3 regions of the Leisingera caerulea DSM 24564 genome follow, and region 3 is predicted to be linked to each of the others. Evidence: riboswitches for the same ligand, from Rfam matches in the RefSeq annotation. Region 3 holds a riboswitch; each other region holds the start of a gene.
The links. Region 3 has a riboswitch for cobalamin ahead of CAER_RS29320 (CbtB domain-containing protein). Riboswitches for the same ligand answer to the same signal wherever they lie in the genome.
Positions count from the first base shown of each region.

Region 1: it holds a riboswitch for cobalamin, as region 3 does, so the genes downstream of both, CAER_RS0111200 (aromatic ring-hydroxylating oxygenase subunit alpha) here and CAER_RS29320 (CbtB domain-containing protein) in region 3, are expected to answer to the same signal.
Region 2: it holds a riboswitch for cobalamin, as region 3 does, so the genes downstream of both, CAER_RS0110080 (hypothetical protein) here and CAER_RS29320 (CbtB domain-containing protein) in region 3, are expected to answer to the same signal.

Region 1 is NZ_KI421513.1:814,624-821,817, forward strand. Features, by position in the region: gene CAER_RS0111195 (FAD-binding oxidoreductase) at 1-854, opposite strand, end outside; gene CAER_RS0111200 (aromatic ring-hydroxylating oxygenase subunit alpha) at 859-2,094, opposite strand; cobalamin riboswitch at 2,202-2,402, opposite strand; gene CAER_RS0111205 (dihydrofolate reductase family protein) at 2,675-3,211, shown strand; gene CAER_RS27920 (TetR/AcrR family transcriptional regulator) at 3,227-3,766, shown strand; gene CAER_RS0111215 (DUF1523 family protein) at 3,839-4,483, opposite strand; gene CAER_RS0111220 (hypothetical protein) at 4,495-4,761, opposite strand; gene CAER_RS0111225 (DUF6638 family protein) at 4,764-6,125, opposite strand; gene CAER_RS0111230 (hypothetical protein) at 6,122-6,985, opposite strand; gene CAER_RS0111235 (AAA family ATPase) at 7,149-7,194, opposite strand, start outside.
Region 2 is NZ_KI421513.1:589,217-596,410, forward strand. Features, by position in the region: gene nudC (NAD(+) diphosphatase) at 77-1,063, shown strand; gene CAER_RS0110065 (SRPBCC family protein) at 1,121-1,588, shown strand; gene CAER_RS0110070 (alpha/beta hydrolase family protein) at 1,614-2,492, opposite strand; gene CAER_RS0110075 (TetR/AcrR family transcriptional regulator) at 2,563-3,159, shown strand; cobalamin riboswitch at 3,178-3,400, shown strand; gene CAER_RS0110080 (hypothetical protein) at 3,510-3,914, shown strand; gene CAER_RS0110085 (protein-tyrosine phosphatase family protein) at 3,980-4,522, opposite strand; gene CAER_RS0110090 (DNA polymerase III subunit gamma/tau) at 4,716-6,503, shown strand; gene CAER_RS0110095 (YbaB/EbfC family nucleoid-associated protein) at 6,697-7,041, shown strand; gene CAER_RS0110100 (GNAT family N-acetyltransferase) at 7,103-7,194, opposite strand, start outside.
Region 3 is NZ_KI421513.1:2,418,282-2,425,475, forward strand. Features, by position in the region: gene CAER_RS28220 (CYTH and CHAD domain-containing protein) at 1-733, shown strand, start outside; gene cobF (precorrin-6A synthase (deacetylating)) at 743-1,495, opposite strand; gene CAER_RS0118885 (hypothetical protein) at 1,569-2,072, opposite strand; gene CAER_RS0118890 (CbtA family protein) at 2,137-2,835, opposite strand; gene CAER_RS29320 (CbtB domain-containing protein) at 2,840-3,010, opposite strand; cobalamin riboswitch at 3,047-3,256, opposite strand; gene CAER_RS0118900 (DUF1636 family protein) at 3,330-3,665, opposite strand; gene cobA (uroporphyrinogen-III C-methyltransferase) at 3,662-4,396, opposite strand; gene CAER_RS0118910 (cobyrinate a,c-diamide synthase) at 4,393-5,712, opposite strand; gene cobM (precorrin-4 C(11)-methyltransferase) at 5,717-6,511, opposite strand; gene CAER_RS0118920 (cobalamin biosynthesis protein) at 6,508-6,885, opposite strand; gene CAER_RS0118925 (bifunctional cobalt-precorrin-7 (C(5))-methyltransferase/cobalt-precorrin-6B (C(15))-methyltransferase) at 6,882-7,194, opposite strand, start outside.

The DNA of each region.
Region 1 (7,194 bases), 1.6 Mb from region 3:
CCCGACGCGGCAAAGGTGATCTCGGCGGCTGCGGATTCCTCGGGAACCACATCGTCCAGCTCGGGCGCGTCTGCCTCGGTCTCCACCGGCGCGCCAAAGCTTTCCTGGTTGTAGTTCTCCATGTCGAAGCCCAGGCCGTTCAGCATGTCGCGCACCGCCTGCATGAACGGTTCGGGCCCGCAGCAGTAGACCTCGCGCTCCAGGTAATCACCGGCGATCAGGCCCAGCATGATCTGGTTCAGCTGCCCGCGGTAGCCGGTCCAGACCTGATAGGGATCGTCCTCCTCCACCACAAAGTTCAGCTTGATCCCTGGCACCCGCGACGCCATGCTTTCCAGCTGCTGACGCGCGATGATCTCGCTGGGCCGCTTGGCGCAGTTGATAAAGCAGACGTCCGGCGACTGGCCGCGGTCGAACAGGTACTGGGTCATCGACAGGCTGGGCGTGATGCCAGAGCCTGCGGAGATGAACAGGAACTTGCCGTTCGGGCGCTTGGGCAGCGTGAACACGCCTGCCGGGCCGGACGCCTTGAGGAACATGCCCGGGCGCAGGTTGTCCAGCATCCAGCGGGTGCCGATGCTGTCGGCCTGCGCCTTCACTGTGACCGAAATCGACAGCGGCCGCGAGGGCGAGGAGCTGATGGTGTAGGTCCGCCAGACGGTCCCGCCCGGCACCGGCAGCTCCAGCGTCAGAAACTGGCCCGGCTGATACTTGAACCACGCGCCGGAGGGCGCGCGGAAGCTGAAGGTGGCGGTGTTCGGCGCCTCCGGCACGACCGAGACGCATTCCAGCATCTCGTCGTCCTTCCACGCCAGGGTTTCGTCCAGCGTCTCGAAATTGGCTTGCAGTCCCATGCCGTCACTCCGCCGCGATCAGGTGGCGGCCGGTCAGCGCGCGGGTCAGGTGCTCGGCATACCAGTTGGAGAACTGGATGACACCGCTTTCCTGCACTTCCGAATAGGGGCCGGGCTCATAAGCGGGCGAGTTGATACCGCGCTGGTTGTCCTCGACCACGATGCGGTCCTCGTCGTTGGTGGCAACCCAGACTTCGGTCAGCCGCTTCAGGTCATAGTCCTGGCCCTCGACCGCGTCCTTGTGCACCAGCCATTTGGTGGTGACTTCGGTCTCAGTGGGGCTGATCGGGGTCACCCGGAACACGATGGAATGATCCGGCAGGAAGTGGTTCCAGGTGGTTGGATAGTGGAACTTCAAGAGCGTGCCCGCATCGGCGAACGGCACCCGACCCAGCTTCTTGGCAACAGCCGCCTTGCCATCCAGGGTATAGCTCTCAGCGCCTTCGTTCAGCGGCATCCGGGCCACGCGGTACTGGCCGCGCGCGTTGATCTGGAACTGCGCCGGCACGCCCGCCGCCTCGATCCGGTCGAAATGCTTCTGCAGGTGCGGCGGGGTCTCACCACCCTCAACACCAGTGACGGAGGGATCTTCGGGGAATGTCCGGCACAGCGACGGGTGGTTGCCGCCGCAGTGATAGCACTCACGATTGTTCTCCCAGACCAGCTTCCAGTTGCCGTTCTCGATGATCGAGCTTTCATAGGCCACCTTGGCGTTGCTCAGGTCATGCGGCTCCAGATAGGGGCGGGCCACGTCTGCGAAAGCATCGAAATCCGGCGCTTCATCTGCCAGGCAGATATAGATCAGCCCGGCCAGGTCGCGGCAATGCACCGGTTTCAACCCATGTTTGGAGGCATCAAAATCCGGCCCCATGTCGCGCGCCCACAACAGCGAGCCGTCCAGCTCATAGGTCCACTGGTGGTAGGGGCAGACCAGCTTGGGCGCGTTGCCCTTCTTCGCCTTGCACACGACCGAACCGCGGTGGCGGCAGGCGTTGTGGAAGGCGCGCACCTCGCCATCGGTGCCGCGCACGATGATAACATTGTAGGAACCCACCTGATGGGTCACGAAATTGCCCGCCTTCGGGATTTCGCAGGCGGGAATGGCAAACAGCCACTCACGGTAGAAGATCTGCCGCATGTCCAGATCCAGCACGCCCGGATCGGTATAAAACGCCTGTTCCAGGGAATAGTTTTTCTGACGGGCCATCAGCTTGGCCAGAATGTCGCTGTCGTGAAGCATCTGCTTCTCTCCTTTGCCGCATCCCCGCGGCAGGTTGGCTTGGCTGCGGGCATGGATAGAGAGATTGCAGGCCACGCGCCTGCAACCGCCCCGCCGCCGCCCGCGGTTGACGTTTCTAGGGCAAGGCTGGTTTCCGGACTGTCCCGGGGCCATTCGGCGGCGGGGCCTGGCACCTTCCCGAAGCCTCTGGCCTCAGTGGTTTCTCGCCATGCCTTGCCCGGGGTCACCGTTGCGGGGGCAGTGCCGGAATTTCACCAGCTTCCCAATTCTCCGCCCCAAGGGGCGGCACCTTGCTGAGGCGCAAATTGCCCTAATCCCGGCGTAAGGGCGGAGACAAATCCGACCCGCCAAAACCGGAAAAAGACATGCATGTTTGCCGTGCCAGCAGGGACAGGGGTGTCCAGAATCTCAAACCGGCATCCGCCAGTCTGTTTGCGGCAAGCGCTTATCTTTCATGCGGTTAGGCGCCACCGGCCAATCCGAAGCGATTCGCAGGCAGCGTATCTTGCGCCGGCCTCTTGGAACGCGAAGCGCGATTAATTATATGCCGTATAGTTTTTTAAGAGCACAGGAGCGGCCGATGACCACCGGACACGTCTTCATCGCCGCCAGCCTCGACGGCTTCGTGGCCCGCCAGGACCATTCACTGGACTGGCTGTCCAAACAGCCCGCTACCGAAAACGACGATGGCGGTTTTGCCGCCTTCATGGACAGCGTCGACGGGCTGGTCATGGGAACAGGATCCTTCCGCACCCTTCTGGAATTCGGCCAATGGCCCTACAGCAAGCCGGTTGTGGTCCTCAGCAGAAGCCTGACCGGACAGGACATTCCCGAAGGGCTGAAGGACAAGGTGCGCCTCAGCACCGCTGAACCCGCAGACCTGATGCAGGAACTGCAAAAAGAGGGCTGGACCCGCGCCTACATCGACGGCGGGCGGCTGGTGCAGTCTTTCCTGCGCCAGGGGCTGATCGCCGATCTGACCATCACAACGGTTCCGATCCTGATCGGCAGCGGCATCCCGCTGTTCGGCAGCCTCGACCAGGACATCGACCTCCAGGTGGCAAGCTCCCGCATCCTTCCCACCGGCATGGTCCAGAGCAAGTTCCGGGTGGTCTGACCAATGCCCCCGCGCATGGGACGCCCACCCAAGGGCAGCCGGATCCTCAGCAAGGATGATGTGCTGGATAAGGCCATGCAGCTGCTCGACGAGGGCGGCAGCAAGGCCCTGACCTTTAAGGCGCTTGCAGATGCGCTTGGCGTCACCCCGATGGCGGTGGCCCATCACGCCGGCACCCGGGACGAGATGATCGCCAGCCTTGTGGCAAAAGCGTTTGGAGGTTCAGACACCCCGTCAGAAGCAGCAACGCCCAAGCTGCGGCTCCGCGAGCTGATGACACGCTACTGCACCCAGGTGACCCGGCACCCGGAACTCGCGAAGTGCATCCTGGAAAATCCGTCCCTGATCGGCCCCTCCCTGACCGGGCTGACGCGGCTGATCGAGGCGGAAATCACCGCCGCAGGCGTGAAGGGCGCAGAGGCCCGCACCCTTCTCTGCCTGCTCGTGGATTACACACACGGGTTCGCCTTTGCCGCCGCCGCGGCACCGGCAGGGGCGCTGTCAGTTGACAAATTCACACTGGCTCTAAACTGGGTGCTTGACCGTATTGAATAAAAAATGCGCGGAGCCATCGAGGCCCGCGCATCCGCTTTCGTCTTTCAGAGCCGCCCAACCAGCGGCCTCTCCTTACTTCGATTTCCAGCTGTCCAGCCAGCGGCGGAACCGGCCTTTGCGCTCGGCGATCGCATCGCCCGCCGCATACAGGCTGTCCTCCGCGCTTTCGATCATCGGCTCGATCCGCGCCCGCCGGAACCGGCGCCAGCGCACGTAGATGGCCCACAGGATGGCGGCCAGCAGCACCAGGAAGATGATCGTGAACCAATTGGTCGGCTTGTCCTCCGGCCCTGCCACCGGCTTGATCGACACCGCATTCGGGAAGATCGACAGGAACTCGTTGCGCCAGCCGTAATGAGTCACCGCCACCCACTCCGGGTTGGCCCTGGTCGAGATGCTGTCATTGGCGTCCGTGTACAGATTGGCTGTGTCGAACTTGAAATAGGGCGGCCAGCTCCAGCCCGTGTCCTCGTTGCGGTAGACAATGGCGCGGCCGCTGGGGCGCACACCCTGGATGAATTGCACATCGCGGTTGATCAGCTGCGCCGACTGGTCGTCGGGCTTGGACCAGAAAATGCGGGTCCAGTCGTTCAGCTCCTGCCGCTCCTCATAGGTATTGACGATGCGCACCACGTCATACTGCGGCAGCGTGTAATGCAGGAAGGCGCCGAACAGCACCCAGAAGGTGATCAGGAAGGCCCATTTGATGAAACGCACGGGACAGCTCCTCACATAAAGTTAATGACATAGACCAGAAGCGCGATGGCTCCCAGCGGAACGATATAGACCAGGAGGATCAGCTTGCGCCGGAACGAGCGGTCATACTGCCTCAGCCCCCGCTGGATGAAGGCCGCGCGGTCGCCGGTCAACCCCTTGTCTTTCCAGCGCCGCTTCAGCTTCGCCCGCCGCACCTCGCGCGAGTAGAGCGACACCGCGCCATAGGCCACGGTCAGCACCACCATCAGGATCAGGAGCAGGCGGATAAAGCCGAACATCTCTAGCGCCCCTTCACCCGGTTCACCGCACCCCAAGGGCCAACCCGCTCTACCACCCCCCGGCGCCGGTTCCGCGGCAGCTTCGGCATCCGCCCTTCCATATCCGGCTCATGCCCGAACAGCGCTTCCCGCGCGCCCGCCTTATCCACCGCATACTCCCGCGCCAGGAACTCCGCCGCATAGGCTTTCTTGGTTTCCGGCCAGCGCCGGTACTGCCGGTAAAACTCTTCCTTGTGGCAGATGAACATCTGGCGGAAGTCATGCGGGCACAGCTCTGCCAGCAGCATGTTGACCAGATCGCGGCAGGGCGTGTCCGAGGCCCTCAGACTATAGAAATAGGCCGGGTGGTCCGAGGAAATCCGCGGCCACTTGCCGCCGCCCTCGGCCCAACGCACCAGCGCCGCCAGCCCTTCGAATTCTGCCGGCAGCTCATCCGCATGCCGCGCCGCCATCCGCCGGAGGTCGGACCGTGACAGGCCCGATAGATCTCTGCCCTTCTCCGTCAGCACAGACACGGCCAGGAACCCCATTTTCTGCCGCAGGATCGCCGCGCCATCAACGCCGCGCGCCCGTATCACCGGCTCCGCCAGCCGGTTAAGCTCCAGGAACCGGGCAATCGCATTGCGCTCGCTCAGGTCAAACACACGTTTCAGCGGCACGCCTTCCGGCTTTGCCCCGCTGGCGATCACCGCCGGATGTTCAACGTCCTGAAACACATAGAGCCCGCCGAAATGCGCAGTCCAGAAATTCGCCTGCTCAAAGACCTCATGCTCCAGATGCACCGGATTGCGCGTCACATCGCCGGTCTTCTCGGCCGTCGCAATCATCTCCCCGATCAGCGCATCATCAAACCAGGCATCCTCCCCGGTCTTGAACCGCTCCACCAGCGCCGCCAGCCGATCCGCATGGCGCAGCGTGCCGCGCGTCGTATCCGCCTCGATCCGCACCTGCCGGATGTCGAAAAGGCGCGCGGGCGAGGACACCTCAAACACCGAATTCACCAGTTCGCCCGCCACCGCATCCGTCGCGGTCAGCGCAAACAGCTGGCGTTCATTCACCTCGATAAACCGGCGCAGGATGTCCCGGCTGGTGGAGAATTTCACGTGAAGCAGCGGGCAGCGCTTCTGCTCGGTCGACAGCAGGATGAACTGCCGGTTCACGCCTGCATGGTTCAGATAGTGATCATCCCCCAGCTCATCCCCGACCTCCGGTGAAAAGCCCGAGATATCGACGTGGAAATCAGTGAGTTGGGTGGTCTTGCCGGTCAGATGCTTCAGCGCGCGCCTATACCGCTCCACCAGCGCGGGCGAGGTCACATGGAAGAGATTGCCGAACATCAGGCCATGCTGGATGAGGCGTTTCATTTGGCGGCCTCCTTCCATAGTTCAGGCGTTTCTTGAAGCTGTAACAGAGCGGCGGAAATTTCACTTAATCTCATTCTAGATAGGCGCTCTTGCTGAGAAGGTGAAAGATCACTACGCATCGCGTCAATATTCTCAAGCTTCTTCGCTATTTGCTGAATAGAATCAGTTCTTGCAGGAAGGCGATAGTCAACCGATTGATGCAGATAGTCCCAAAGAGCGTCGCGCATACTCGAAAGTCTCTGATGAAACTTCGAAATGGCTTCGTCTATTGAGACGTCCTCATCGATGAACCTATCCAACGACAGACCATGGACTTCTCCATCAAACCCGAAATCTTCATCTATAAAAGGACCGTTGGAGAATGCCCAATTAATGCCCTTTGAACCAGTTTCCTTTATTTCGGCGATCAATGATCTCATTTTCTCGTTGAAGAGTTTTTCTGCTTCTAGCTCCTTTCTGTTTCTTTGTTCATGACGAAAGACTTCAGCCTGCTCTTTCATCACTACGACTTGCTGTTCTTGAGCTTCCCGAGCCAATTTCAGTTCAGATCGTGTAGCAGCAAGCTCCTCCCGCTGCGCGGCCAGTTCTTGGCTCTGAAGCCAAACCGTTACGATAATCCATAGAAAAGCGAGAACTCCGGCAACACCAGCGAAGGTATCTCCAATCTCATTTGGCGGAGATGTAATCAGCGCCCAGCCACGCAGTTGCCAACCACCGTCACTCGTGAACTGCGGTAGCAAAGCCAACACAATGACAATTGCTAGAAAGGCCTTTGTGATCGTTTTACCCACGTCCATTGGACGGTCACTTTTCAAACCTCTTCGAATAGAACGCCAGTGATTTGTAGCCCAGTCGATCACTCAGAAACCTCCTGACGACGCTGAAAAACCTCCCGACCCGAGGCGCTTGCGGCTCGGGCAGCGCCCGTCCGCCCCGTCAAACCGCAGGTTTGCCTCCGGCAAAACGGGCGGGCGCTTCGCTTCCGCCCGCGGACAGGCTCAGCCCTCATGTTGCGCGCAACAGTCACCCCTTCCCCTCCAAATACCGCCGCTTGGCCTCTTCCTGCCGC
Region 2 (7,194 bases), 1.8 Mb from region 3:
TGCGTCACACTGTCATGGATTGCATCATTTCATCCGGCAGCCGCGGCAGCCTGCCGCCAGTCAAAGGAGAGCCGCCATGAAACGCGCAGAACAGGTGACTTTCGGCGGCGGCGGTGGACTCGACCGTGCCGCGCATCTGCGCACCGACCCGGCAGCGCTGGACGCCGCCTGGAACAGCCCGCAGTCCCAGGTGCTGCTGATGTGGCGCGGCAAACCGCTGACCCGGCGCGCAGAAGACGCCGGCCTGCCCTGCGGCCTGGCCTGGACCGCGGCTCACCATCCGCTGGCCGCCGGCCGCCGGGACACGGCGCTGTTCCTTGGCCTCACGCCTGACGGCACCCCCTGCTTTACCTGCGACATCAGCGGCTGGAAGCCAGAAGGCCTGGATAAGGACGCGCTCAACAGCTTTGCCGATGCCAGCGAACAGCAGCACCCGGATCTGCCGGACACCCATGTGTTTGCCGAGCTGCGCCGGGTGATGACCCGCCTGACACCGCTGGAGGCCGAGCTGGCCTCCACCGCCAAGGCAATGCTGGCCTGGCACCGCAGCCACCGGTTCTGCGCCTGCTGCGGTGCGCCCAGCGATGTGGCGCAGGCGGGCTGGCAACGGGTGTGCCCGGCCTGCAAGGCGCCGCATTTCCCGCGCACCGACCCGGTTGTGATTATGCTGATCACCCATGGGGATTCCGTGCTGATGGGCCGCTCCCCCGGCTGGCCCGAAGGGATGTATTCGCTGCTCGCGGGCTTTGTCGAACCCGGCGAGACACTGGAGGCCGCGGTGCGCCGCGAGGTACTGGAGGAAACAGGCGTCAGGGTCGGCCGCGTCAGCTACCTTTCCTCGCAGCCCTGGGCCTTTCCAATGTCGCTGATGTTCGGCTGCGCCGGCGAAGCGCTGAGCCGTGAAATCACCATCGACCCGTCAGAGATCGAAGACGCGCTGTGGGTCAGCCGCCAGGAGATGATGACAGTCTTTGCGGGCGATCACCCGGTGCTGAAGCCCGCTCGGGAGGGGGCAATTGCCCATTTCCTGCTGAAGAACTGGCTTGCGGACACGCTGAATTAACGCGCATATTGGCGCAAAACGACCCGAAATCAGGCGGCGCAGCTGAGGCAGGCAGATATGAAGTTTCAAAGCAACGAAGACATCGAAGCCCCGATTGCAGAGGTTTTCGGCGCAATCTCCGATTTTGAACTGCTGGAACGCTCTGCCCTGCGCCGCGGCGTCGAGCTGCAGCGCACCGGCGACCTCGCCCAACCCGAAAACGGTTTGGCCTGGGATCTGAACTTCGACTTTCGCGGCAAGCCGCGCGACATCCGGCTGACGCTGGCTTCCTATACGCCGGTTACCGGGCTGGCTCTGACTGGCAGCGGCAGCGGCATTGATGGGCGGATGGAAATCGAGCTGCTGGCGCTTTCACCGCAGCGGACGCGGATGTCGGTGCAGCTGAAGCTGTCGCCCAGCAACCTGACCGGCCGCCTGCTGGTGCAATCCCTGAAACTCGCGCGCAGCAACCTGACGCGCCGGTTCAAGCTGCGGCTGGCCGAATTTGCCAAGCTCACCGAAGACCGGCTGAACCGCAGCGCCTGAACCGCCGCCCGGCGCCAGAACCGGGTCAGCCCTGCGGCAGCAGCCGCGGCCACAGCGCGGCATTTTCCCGGGCAAACGCCCCAAGGTGGCCAATTGCCTTCAGCCCCAGTTCCCGCGGAGCCAGCACTGTCCGGTGCTGCGCAGCACCGCCAAATACCTCACCCAGCCGCCACACGGCCGGCGGCGGCACAACATCATCATCGGCCACCGCAAACAGGTCGACCGGGATGCCGGTCTCTTTCCAGCGCGGCAGCGGCAGGCCCCGCCCCGTTTCCGGCAGGTAGCTGCCCCGCGTGGTGCACCAGCGCCGCCATTGCCAATAGACTCCCGCCGGCAAGTCGGCCCCGAACCCCACCGCACGCCCGGGCAGATAGCCCAGAACACGGGCCGCTAGCGGCACATGGCCGAACCAGAAAGCCAGCGCCAGCGCGCGGTAGGGCCAGGGATGATCGTGGTGATGCACCAAGCCGCCCGCAACCACGATCATGCGGGCGACGTCCTCAAGATCGTCCTGCAGGGGCATCAGCATCGCTCCCAGCGAATGGCCGATCACCCACAACGGCACGCCCGCATAGTGCCGCCGCATTTCGGCCCGGGCGGCGGGCTGATCCGCCAGCGCCCAATCGGCCATAGTGACAGTGGACCGGCGCGGATGTCCCCGCGCCGAGTCTCCGAAATCCGTGTAGTCATAGGTCAGGCAGGCGATCTGCTGCTCTGCCGCCAGCCAGCGCGCGAAATGCCGGTAAAACCGCTGCGGCACCCCGGTTGCGCCGTTCAGCACCACCGCCGCCCGCGCCGCCCCGTCCGGGCGGTACAGCCGGCCCGACAGCAACGCATCCCCGGACGCAAAGCGCAGCTCTTCCTCCCGGATACCGGCGGTATGTTCTGCGTGTCTGTCCAGCATGGCAGCCTCCTAGACCAATTGGTCCACTTCCTGACTGGACCAATTGGTCTAATACTGTCAAGCTACCGCCATGACTGACGTGACGACAGCCAGCCCGCCCCCCGGCAGCCCGGCCCCGACCCGGGAGCGGCTGATCCGCGCCGCCGCCAGCCTGTTCCGCGAAAAGGGCTACGCCGGCACCGGCCTGGCAGAGCTTCTGGCCGCTGCCGAAGCGCCGAAGGGATCGCTCTACCACCATTTCCCCAACGGCAAGTCCGACCTTGCGCTGGCGGCGGCCACATGGGCCTCGGACCAGATGCTAGCGCTGATCGACGCGGCCTTCGGCCCCGCCCCCAGCTTTCCGGCCGGGGCCAAGACGGTCTGCTACAAGCTGGCAAAACTCTTCGACAAGCAAGGCAGATGGAGCGGCTGCCCGGTCTCTGCGACCTTGTTCGCCGGGCCGGAAAACGACGCCTTCCGCCAGCACGCCGCGGACCTGTTCGAAAGCTGGATCGCCGCCACCGCCCGCCAAGCCCACCGCCTGGGCCTGCCCCGGGCTGAGGCCCGCGCAGCCGCAGAGAACTTCTATATCCTGCTGCAGGGCGGCTGGCAGCTGGCCCGGGTACGGCGCGACTCTGACGTGATCCGCGGCCTGCACACACAGATGCAGATGCAGAAAAACGATTGACGACTCGGCAGGCGAACCGCTACCGCTTGTGGTGATGGTTCCCGCGCCACAGAATCTTGTGTCCGGGATGAAAAGGGAACACGGTGCGGCCCCGCCCCAGGCAAGGCCAACTCCGCGACTGCCCCCGCAACTGTAAGCGGCGAGCGACCCCGATAGAGCCACTGGTCTGATACGAGGCCGGGAAGGATCGGGAAAGCTGCGACCCGCAAGTCAGGAGACCTGCCATCAAACGTGTAACTCGAACCCGGGCGGGGTGTCCGGACAGGGTCTGATGGCACCGCGGGTCTCCCGCATTTTCATCCGGTCTCTTGTCCCCAGAACTCCCCGCACCACGCGCGGAGGGCGCAGATATGATGTGGACGGACACAACGCATTTCTATGCGGCAACGGATTGCAAATACCTCGGGAAACCCTGCCCGGCGGCAGAGCGGATGATCGCCAAGCTGGCCGAGGCGATGACCAAGGCCAAGCCGCTGACCCAGGACGACTTTGAGATCACCGGCACCACCGCGCTGGACGGCTGCCCGCGCAACTGCCCGGCGCAGTTCGTGGCCAGCCACGACCGGATCCGGCTGTTCTGCGGTGTGGGTGAGGACGCCCCGCGCGAAGGCCTGGACCGGTTCGCCGATGCAATCCTCAGCCGCGACGGCACCGGCTTTGCCGCCTCCCGCCTGGACGCCCGCCCCTGCGCGCTGATGGAGGCGCTGCCGAAGTCGGCGGAGGCGCGGCAGGCGGAACAGATGATGGCGCTGTGAGCAAGTATTTATCCGGGCTCTGAGGGCTGCGCCCGGCCTATCGGCCGGGCGAAAGGTTACTCGATCTAACCTGCCACCTGTCCCGCGCAGGCCCAGTCCATCTGCGCTTCGGTCTCCACCGCGCAGGGCCGCACTGACCGCAGCCGCGCCAGCGCCTGCACCGGATCCTCGCCGCATTCGATCATCAGCCGCAGCACCGCCATGCCGGAGCGCCCGCAGCCGCCGCGGCAATGCACCAGCACCCGGCCGCCGCCGCCCAGCGCCTGCCGCGCCGACCGGCTGGCCGCCGGCCACTTCGCCGCCACCGCCGGCGGCGGCGTGCCGAAATCCGGAACCGGCAGATGCAGCCAGCGGCTCGCCATGCTTTGAATATCAATTCCCAGCCGCGGCGCCCCGGCGGCAACGTGCTCAGCCTCGGTGGTCATCGAAAGCACCAGCCCCGGTTTCCACTGATAGATCTGGATCAGGTCGCCCCGGTAGTCGCCTTCGGCGCCCGGCAGCCGGCACAGCGCCAGAATGCCGCCGCCCGCAGACAGCGCGTGGATGGTCAGCCCCGCTTGCGCCGCCTCGTCCGGCGCTGCTGGCTCAGAGGTTTCTTCAGATCGCATACCGCCTCCTTAGCCGCTGCGCTCCTGCGTTCCCCCGCGTTGCCCCGCCCTTGCAGCCTAACCGTTAACCACGCAATGCCAAAGCCCTTTTGCTGCTCCGCATTGCCCCCTTCTGCGGTGGACGAACGGGCTGCGCTTCAATACCCTGCGCGCAACGCGGGCGCCCCGCAAACCGAATCCGGCACGAGACATCATGAACGATACCCCCAGCGACACCGGCCAATCCCAATACCAGGTTCTGGCCCGCAAATACCGGCCCGAGACCTTTGCCGACCTGGTGGGCCAGGACGCGATGGTACGGACGCTGAAAAACGCCTTTGCCGCCGACCGCATCGCTCAGGCCTTCATCATGACCGGCATCCGCGGCACCGGCAAAACCACGACCGCGCGGATCATTGCCAAGGGCATGAACTGCGTCGGCGAACACGGCAATGGCGGCCCGACCACCGATCCCTGCGGTAAATGCGAGCATTGCGTGGCGATCATGGAAGGCCGCCATGTCGACGTGATGGAGATGGACGCGGCGTCCCGCACCGGCGTGAACGACATCCGCGAAATCATCGACTCGGTGCAGTACCGCGCGGCCTCCGCCCGCTACAAGATCTATATCATCGACGAAGTTCACATGCTGTCGACCTCCGCCTTCAACGCGCTGCTGAAGACGCTGGAGGAGCCGCCCGCGCATGTGAAATTCATCTTCGCCACCACTGAAATCCGCAAGGTGCCGGTGACGGTGCTGTCGCGCTGCCAGCGGTTCGACCTGCGCCGGATCGAGCCGGAGGTGATGATCTCCCTCTTGCGCAAGATCGCCACCGCCGAGGGCGCCGAAATTGCCGAGGACGCGCTGGCGCTCATTACCCGCGCCGCCGAGGGCTCCGCCCGCGATGCCACCTCGCTGCTGGATCAGGCGATTTCCCACGGCGCGGGCGAAACCACCGCCGATCAGGTCCGCGCCATGCTGGGCCTTGCCGACCGCGGCCGGGTGCTGGACCTGATGGACATGATCCTGCGCGGCGACGCGGCAGCGGCTCTGACAGAACTTTCAGGCCAGTATGCAGAGGGCGCCGACCCGCTGGCAGTGCTGCGCGATCTGGCCGAGATCACCCATTGGGTCTCGGTGGTGAAGATCACTCCGGACGCCGCCGAAGACCCCACCGTCAGCCCGGACGAGCGCGCCCGCGGCCAGCAAATGGCCGAGAACCTGCCGATGCGCGTCCTCACCCGGATGTGGCAGATGCTGCTCAAGGCGCTGGAGGAAGTCGCCGCCGCCCCCAACGCCATGATGGCGGCCGAGATGGCGGTGATCCGCATCACCCATGTGGCCGACCTCCCCTCACCCGAGGAACTGATCCGCAAGCTGCAGGACACCCCGCCCCCGCCGCCCCCCGGTCCCGGCGGCGGTGTGCCGATGCAGGGCATGGGCGCCCCGGCACTTGGCGGCAACGGACCCGCCAGTCCCCAAGGCGGTCCGGCCGGCGGCGCACCCGTGGCCCATGGCGGCAGCGGCACCATGATGGCGCTGGCACCGCAAGTCAGCTCCGCGCTGGCCCGCTATCCCACCTTCGAACATGTCGTCGAGCTGATCCGCACCAACCGCGATGTGAAACTGCTGGTCGAGGTCGAAGGCGGCGTGCGACTGGTCTCCTACCAGCCGGGCCGGATCGAATTCACCCCGGCGGCCCAAGCGCCCAAGGATCTCGCCGCCCGGCTCGGCTCAGCGCTGCAGAACTGGACCGGCGCCCGCTGGGTGGTCTCCATTGCCCCTGACGGCGATGCGCCCACCATTGCCGAGGTCCGCGACGCCGCAGAAAACGCCCTGCGTGAGAAAGCCACTGCGCACCCGCTGGTGCAGGCCGTGCTGGAGAGCTTTCCCAAGGCCAAGATCAAGCGCATCCGCACGCCTGAGGAACTGACCGCAGAGGTCGCCGCCGAAGCCCTGCCCGAGGTGGAGGACGAATGGGACCCGTTCGAGGACGGGTGATGCAAAAAATCCAGGGCAGCGCCTAACCTCAGGCGGGCGCACTAGCGCCGTATCAGCGGGAAGGCCGGGCGCTGCCTGGCCTGTCGACCGGGCGGTAGAGCGCTAAACTGTTCCGCGCAGATGATCCTGCCCCTTGTTTCGCGCCCCCGCGCCCCGTATCTGTCCCCCAAACCGGAATCTTAGGAGAAGACAGATGCTCAAAGGCCTCGGCGGTCTTGGCGACATGGCCAAGATGATGAAATCGGCACAGGAACTGCAGGGCAAGATGGCCCAGATGCAGGAAGACCTGCACAATGTCATGGTCACCGGCGAAGCAGGCGCAGGCCTGGTCAAGGCCACTGCATCCGCCAAGGGCGACCTCAAGGCACTGGACATTGACCCGTCGATCTTCAACGGCGACGACAAGGAAGTGGTCGAGGACCTGATCCTGGCCGCCATCAAGGATGCTCAGGCCAAAGCGGCTGAAAAGGCGCAGGAAGAGATGACCAAGCTGACCGAAAGCATGGGCCTGCCCAAGGACATCAAGCTGCCGTTCTAAGCGGCACTCATTTCCCTATGCAAAGGCGGCCCGACTGGAGCCGCCTTTTCTTTTGCCCGCCTCAGCCCGTCTCCAGCCGGAACTTCAGGAAGCGCCGGCCTTCGTACTGCACCTCCCCGGTCTGTACCGCCCCCAGCCGTGCCAGCGGGCGCA
Region 3 (7,194 bases):
GTTCACCACCCGGGACGCCGCGCGGCTGAAACAGGCGTTCTCCGGCCTGATGGACGCGACTGGGCGGTTGCGGGACCTGGATGTCTATCTGCTGCAGCGCGAAGGGTTCTATGCGCGGGTGCCGGAGCAGCTGCACCCGGGGCTGGACGCGATGTTCAGGGCCTTCGAGGCTGAACGGCAGCAGGGCCACCAGAGGTTCGCCCAGTATCTGGCCGGCGCCCGGTACAAACGGCAGATCATGGTGCTTCAGGCGGAATTCGCGGAAACGGCTGTGATCGCGCCGGGCCCGAAGGCCGGGCGCCCGGCGTTGCAATTGGCACAAAAGCTGATCTGGAAACGCTACAGCAAGGTCTGCCGGATCGCAGCGGGCATTACTGCGGACACGCCGGACAGCGAGGTGCATGAACTGCGCATCAACTGCAAAAAACTGCGCTATCTGATGGAGCTGTTTGAACCCCTGTTTGAGAGCGCAGAGCTGAAAGCAGTTCTGAAGCCTTTGAAGAGGCTGCAGAATACGCTGGGGGATTTTAATGACTGCTCCGTCCAGCAGGCGGCGTTGCTGAAGTTCGCAGGCAGTCCGGCGGCAACGCGGGAGATCGCGCTGAGCGCCGGAGCGCTGATAGCGGTACTGCACCAGAACCAGCGGGATGCGCGTGCAATGGTCGAGGAGAAGTTCCAAGCCTTCGACAGCCCGAAGACGCAAAGGCGGTTCCGGGACATGTTCTCCGGCTGACCCCGCCTTTCACCGGCGCCGCAGCAGGTAGATATCCATGATCCAGCCATGCGCGGCCCGGGCCTCGGCGCGGGTTGCAATGATCTTGTCTGTCACTTCGGCCAGAGGGCCCGCGACCGAAATCTGGTTCTCCATCCCGGCATAGGCCGTCCAGAAGATCTCCACCCCCTGCGGGTCGATGGCCTGAAAGGAACACTCCCCGTCCAGCATGATCACCAGCGTATCGGCGCTGTCCGGCCAGCCGTTTTCACGCAGCTGGCGGCCGGTGGTGATGGTGAAGGGCGCGCCGATTTCGTTGACCGGGATGGCGTGGGCTGCAGTCAGCGCCTGGATCGAGGTGATGCCCGGGATCACCGTCAGCTGTATCTCAGCCAGCTTCTTCAGCCGCTCGGCAATCCGCATGGTGCTGTCGTACAGCGACGGATCGCCCCAGACCAGGAACCCGGCCTTGCAGCCTTCGGGCAGGTTGGCGGTGATGGTCTGCCACCAGATCTCGGCGATGGCGTCGTGCCAGTCGTCCACCCGCTTGCGGTAGCTTTTGGTTGCCTCGTCGCGTACCGGCAGGGCGAATTCGACGATCTTCGGACCGTCACCCCGGATGGCCCGGTTGCAGATCTCGCGCCGCAGCCCTGCCAGGTCGTCCTTGCCCGCGCCCTTGTTGGGGATCAGGATCAGGTCCTGCGCGTTCAGCGCCTCAATCGCTTGCAGCGTCATGTGCTGCGGGTTGCCGGTGCCGATGCCGATCAGGGAAAGCTCAATCATGACGGGGCCTTTCACATGAAAACACGGCCCCCTATGGAGCCGCGCCGTTGTCCTTGCAAGCCTGCAATTGCGGTCAGGAGCCTTCGCCGCCTGCCGGCACGGTGAGTATTGCCTCAACCGGCTGGTCCGCTACCAGCAGCGCGCCGTGGCTATTGGTGTTGAGCGAGACCTTCACCTCAGCCCCTTCGGGCAGCGAGGGGATGTGCATCCAGTTGGCGTAGAGGCGGGCGAGTTTCTCGCCGTTCACATAGACATGCGCATGGCCTTCGCCGTCCGCGTCCGCAGCGGAGGCGTTTTCCGGGGCAAAGCGGAAGTTCTGCGGTGTAACCTGCAGGTTCCAGCCGACCATCGGGTCCTTGTGCAGCTGGATGGCAACGCTGGGAGCGTCCGGGCCTGCGGGAAGGCTGACCGATTGGGAGTGGTCATGCGCTGCCATTCCGGCATGGCCGCCGCCGTGGTGCGCCGGGTCGCCGTGGTCGTGGCCGTCAAAGGTCACGCCATTGCCGGCCGCAATCACAAAGCCGATGCCGCCGCCGAACACCAGTCCGATGGCAAAAAGAGCGAGAGAACGGGACATCTTGTCATCCTCTGGAAAAAGAATGCCCCGCCGGTTCGGGCCGGCGGGGAGTGACTGCGCGGGCTTAGGCTGCGGCGTGTTCGCGCTTGCCTTCAGCCTGCCAGAAGTAGCCGGTAAAGGCGCCCAGCAGCACCCAGGCGGCCATGCCGATGCCAAAGGCGCGGGCGGCAAACAGCGCGCCGATCTCGGTCGGAACCGGTCCGGAGAAGCTCTCCGGCTCAGGCGCGCCGACGATATGCGGACCCATCAGCAGGAGCGCCGCGATCAGGTAGCTCACCAGGTTGCCGCCAAAGGCGATCAGCCACATGGCCACCCCAGCAGCCGCAACAGTGATCGTCCACCAGATCTGGCGCGCGCCGATGTCCGCGGCGGCCACACCCGGCACTTCCGGCGCCAGCGACAGGCCGGGTGCAAAGTGGAAGGTGATGAAACCCGCGAGCCCCCACAAGAGGCCGGTGCGCGCGTTGATCTCATGGCCCTGGCGCTCAGCCACCGACATCAGTGCTGCCATCACCAGCGCATAGCCGGTGTAGGTCAGCATGGTGAAGATGATGCTGAGGCCATCGCGCATGGGCTCAGCGAACAGGCCGGGCAGGTCGGGATGGGCCGTTACGGGGTCAGCGCCGAAATGCACTAGGTCGCCGCCCTCGTAAAGTTCGGCGTGGAGCAGCACGGGCTGCACGAAATACAGCTGCAGCAGGGCGGTAATCAACCCTGCTGCAGCACCAGCGAACAGGCCGCTGGTCAGAATGCGACTGAACATGGCCTTAGTGGCAGGGGAAGCCAGTTGCGTGGCGCACGTCATGCGCGGCGTCGTGCAGGGCAGATGCCTGAACATGGCCGGTCAGCGTGATGATCCCCAGCCCCAGAACCACGGCAAACAGTGCCGGAAGCACAGTGGAGCCAGCGGCGGAAGCCTTAAGTGTTTTGGTCGTCATTTGTCGTCCTCCTTACCGTCACACCCGACGGCATAAGTTGTGTCCATTCACACGGCCGGTCTCCTGACTCGCGGGTCGCTGCTGCCATCCTCCTTCCCGGCCTTGGCCAGTGGATATTGGAAGGCCGCTCGCCGCTCACAGTCGCGGGGGCGGTTGAGGCTTCGGTGCCGCAATTTGGTCCACCGTCCTCATTCCCGTTTCAGTCCCAGTGCTTAGGCACTATCAGACACCGTATCGGATTGTTTTGCCCCGTGCGGCTGAGTCTGGTCAAGGACGAAACCGCCAATCCGGAGTGCTTCAGCGTCATAGGGCAGGCGGATCAGCCCATGCCGGCTGGAATGCGGGCAATCGCCTTGAACCGCAGGCGGCCCAGCGGGCGGGCATCGGCAATGCTGCCGTCCGGACTCTCCGCATAGATCCGCAGGAAGGTCAGAATGTCCGGCAGGTCCGCTGCGGTGATCTCTCCGAACAGATAGGCGGTCTTGCCGCTCTGGCGCACCGCCAGAGTTTGCGGCCGCTTGCAGCCGGACATGCAGTCCACCTGCTGCAGCCTTGCCTGCACCCCGGCCGCCTCCAGCGCTGCGGCGACCTGCACTGGCAGGGCGGGGTCCGCGTCGCGGCAGGTGCGGCACAGGGTGACGGTGGGCGGGGTCATGCGCCGGGCATGTCCTGATCCGCCAGCGGGCCGTACAGGATCAGCACCGGCGCCTTGGTCTCCATTGCGCGCAGAACGGACGGCAGCTCACCCACCGTGTGGCAGAACAGTTTCTGCTCCGGCGTCGAGACCCCCTGCGCCACCAGCGCGTGGGTTTCTTCGGGCAGGCCCGCCTCCATCAGCTTTTCCGCCAGCGCGGCAAAGGTGCTTTTGCCCATGTAGACCACGGTGGTGGCGTGCGGGTCGGCCAGCGCTGCCATGTTCAAATCGTCCGGCAGCCCGCCGGTCACGTCATGGCCGGTGATGAACTGCAGCCGCCGCGCTGTCAGCCGCCGGGTCAGCGGGATGTTCGCGGCCGCCGCCGCTGCTGAGGCCGCAGTGACGCCAGGCACGATCTCAAATCCGATGCCGGCCGCGCGCAATGCGGTGATCTCTTCCTCAAGGCGTCCGAAGACGCCGGAATCCCCGGATTTCAGCCGCACCACATTCAGGCCGCTTTGGGCATAGTCGACCAGCAGCTGGCTCACATGGTCCTGCTTGGGCGAGGGGCGGCCAGCCCGCTTGCCGACGCCCACCAGATCGGCATCCGCGCGGGCATGGCTCAGGATCGGGCCGGACGACAGGTCGTCAAACAGGATTGCATCCGCCGCCTCCAGCCGCTTCACCGCCTTGACGGTCAAGAGCTCGGGGTCGCCGGGGCCGGAGGACACAAAGCTCACGAAACCGCTCATGCATGCTCTCCCGTGATCAGGTGGAAGAAGGTGCCGGTCACATTGCCCTTGATCGAGCCGGTCTCCGGCACAGGGTTGCCGTCGGCATCCATGACGTTTGCCAGCGGCGCGTCGGGTTCTTCCAGAATGGTGGAGTAGTGGAATTCATGGCCGCGCAGCGCAGTGCCCGCGCCAAAGCCCGGCATCCCTGCCTGCAGAATGGCGCGGCGGTAGCCGAGGTGGAACTTGCGCTTCTCGTAGGAGGTCACGAGGCCCAGAAGGCCCAGCATCTGGTGGCGGTTGCCTGCCTTGTCGATAAGCGCCTCGCCCAGGGCCATATAGCCGCCGCATTCGCCATGCACCGGCTTGGTCTCGGCATGCTTCTGCACGCCTGCGCGGAAGGTTTCCGCAGCGGCCAGCGTGCCGCCGTGTAGCTCTGGGTAGCCGCCGGGCAGCCAGACCAGATCGGCATCTGCTGCCGGCGCCTCATCCGCCAGCGGCGAGAACGGCAGGATCTCGGCTCCGGCTGCGCGCCAGCCGCTCAGCAAATGCGGATAGGTGAAGGAAAACGCCGCATCCCGTGCCAGCGCGATCCGCTGCGCGGGCGGTGCCGGAAGGCTGGCCGGGGCAGGAGCCTGGCCCGCCAGAGCGGCGGCCTTGATCGCCTCCAGATCCACATGTTCGCGCAGGAAGGAAGCATAGCCTGCGATGGCGGCTTCCAGATCCGGATGTTCCACCGCCTGGATCAGGCCCAGATGCCGTTCCGGCAAGGCCAGATCGCCGCGCCGGGGCAGGGAGCCGAGGACCTTGATCCCGGCCTTCTCCATGCCAAGGCGCGTCAGCCGTTCATGGCGCGGGCTCGCGACGCGGTTCAGGATCACCCCGGCAAAGGGCAGTTCCGGGTCATAATTCTTGAACCCCAGCGCGGTGGCCGCGGCAGACTGCGCTTGACCGCCCACATCGACGACCAGCACAACCGGCCAGCCCATGCGCTTGGCGGTCTCGGCAGAGGAGCCAAAGCCCGACTGGCCGCGCGTTGCCACGCCGTCGTAAAGACCCATGGAGCCTTCGCCGACGCAGATTTCCGCACCCGCAGATTGGGCAGTGACCGCATCCAGCAGCCCGCCGTCCATCGCCCAGGTGTCCAGGTTGAAACTGGGGCGCTTAGCTGCTGCCAAGTGAAATGCCGGGTCGATATAGTCCGGCCCGCTCTTGTAGGGCTGAACGGTCAGCCCCTCCTCGGCCAGTGCCCGCAGGAGGCCCAGCATCACGGTGGTCTTGCCGGTGCCCGAGGAGGGCGCTGAGATCATCAGTCCGGGAGGGTTCAAGTTTGTCATGGCCTTAATCGTCCCCATGGTTCCAGCTCGACCACGGGCTGTTGGCGCTTTGCGGCCGGTAGCGGCGGTCGTAGTCGGTGGAGTACAGGCAGCTTTCGTCAAAGCCTTCTCCCTTCAGCACCGGTCCCACCAGGATCAGCGCGGTGCGGGAGATTTTCTCGTCGAGCGAGTCCTTCAGTGTCTCCAAAGTGGCCCGGATAATCTGCTGGTCCGGCCAGCTGGCGCGGTAGACCACCGCCACCGGACAGTCGGCACCGTAATGCGGGGTGAGGCTGTCCACCACATGGTCCAGATTGCCGATCGACAGGTGGATCGCCAGCGTGGCGCCGGTCTTGGCAAAATTCTCCAGCGACTCGCCTGCAGGCATCGAGGACGCGCGGCCCGGCGTGCGGGTCAGCACCACAGACTGGCCCAGGCCCGGCAAGGTCAGCTCGGTCCCCAGCGCGGCAGCCGCAGCAGCAAAGGAAGGCACGCCGGGGGTCACGGACACGGGAATGCCCTCGGCCTTCAGGCGGCGGAGCTGCTCACCCATGGCAGACCAGACTGACAGGTCGCCGGAGTGCAGCCGGGCAACGTCTTGACCGGCTTCATGCGCGGCCTTGATTTCTGCCACGATGGCCTCCAGATCCATCGCCGCGGTGTTCACGATCTTTGCGTCCGCAGGGCAGTGGCTCAGGATTTCCTCTGGCACCAGTGAGCCCGCGTACAGGCACACCGGGCAGGAGGCGATGATGTCGCGCCCGCGCAGGGTCAGAAGGTCGGCAGCGCCCGGTCCGGCGCCAATGAAGTGAACGGTCATGGCTCAAGTCTTTCTGCTATGGCCGCGGTGGCAAGCCCATCCGCGGTGACAACTCTGGGGACAAGCAGGCGCGCGTGTGCACCCGGCACCCCGTGGCGCGCGCCCGCCAGCGCCGCGGCTTCCGCCAGCGAGCCGGTACCGAACCGCGCCTTGATCCGGGGAGAGCAGGTCAGCGTCTGCTCCCCGGCAATATCCTGTTCCTGCAGCGCAATCACCGGCAGCCCGGTGGCACGCGCAAACGCCTGCATAGCAGGCGCTTCGGCTTTCTCCGCGATGGAGGCCAGAGCATCGGCCTGCACGCCGGTCAGCGCGAGCGCTGCCTGCAGATCTGCTGCCGTTGCGGCGCCGCGAAATCCGATGCCTGCTACGATCATCGCGTGACGCTCCACTGGATGACGGGCCGTGCCCGGCGCCAATCACGCATTGTGCCCAGGGGGCCCGCCTCGGCAATTTCCGCCTTCAGCAGATGACCGCCGCGTGCGGCATGGGCCTGCATCAGCAGCGTCTCGGTTTCCAGCGTGACACCATTGGCGACCAGCCGCGTGCCTTCTGGCAGGATCTCCCACAGATGGTTCAGCAGTTCCTGCGAGCCGCCACCGCCAATGAACACGCAATCGGGCTTCTCAAATCCGTCCAGCACATCCGGGGCTTTGCCCAGCACGGGTTTCATTCGGTGATCCAGC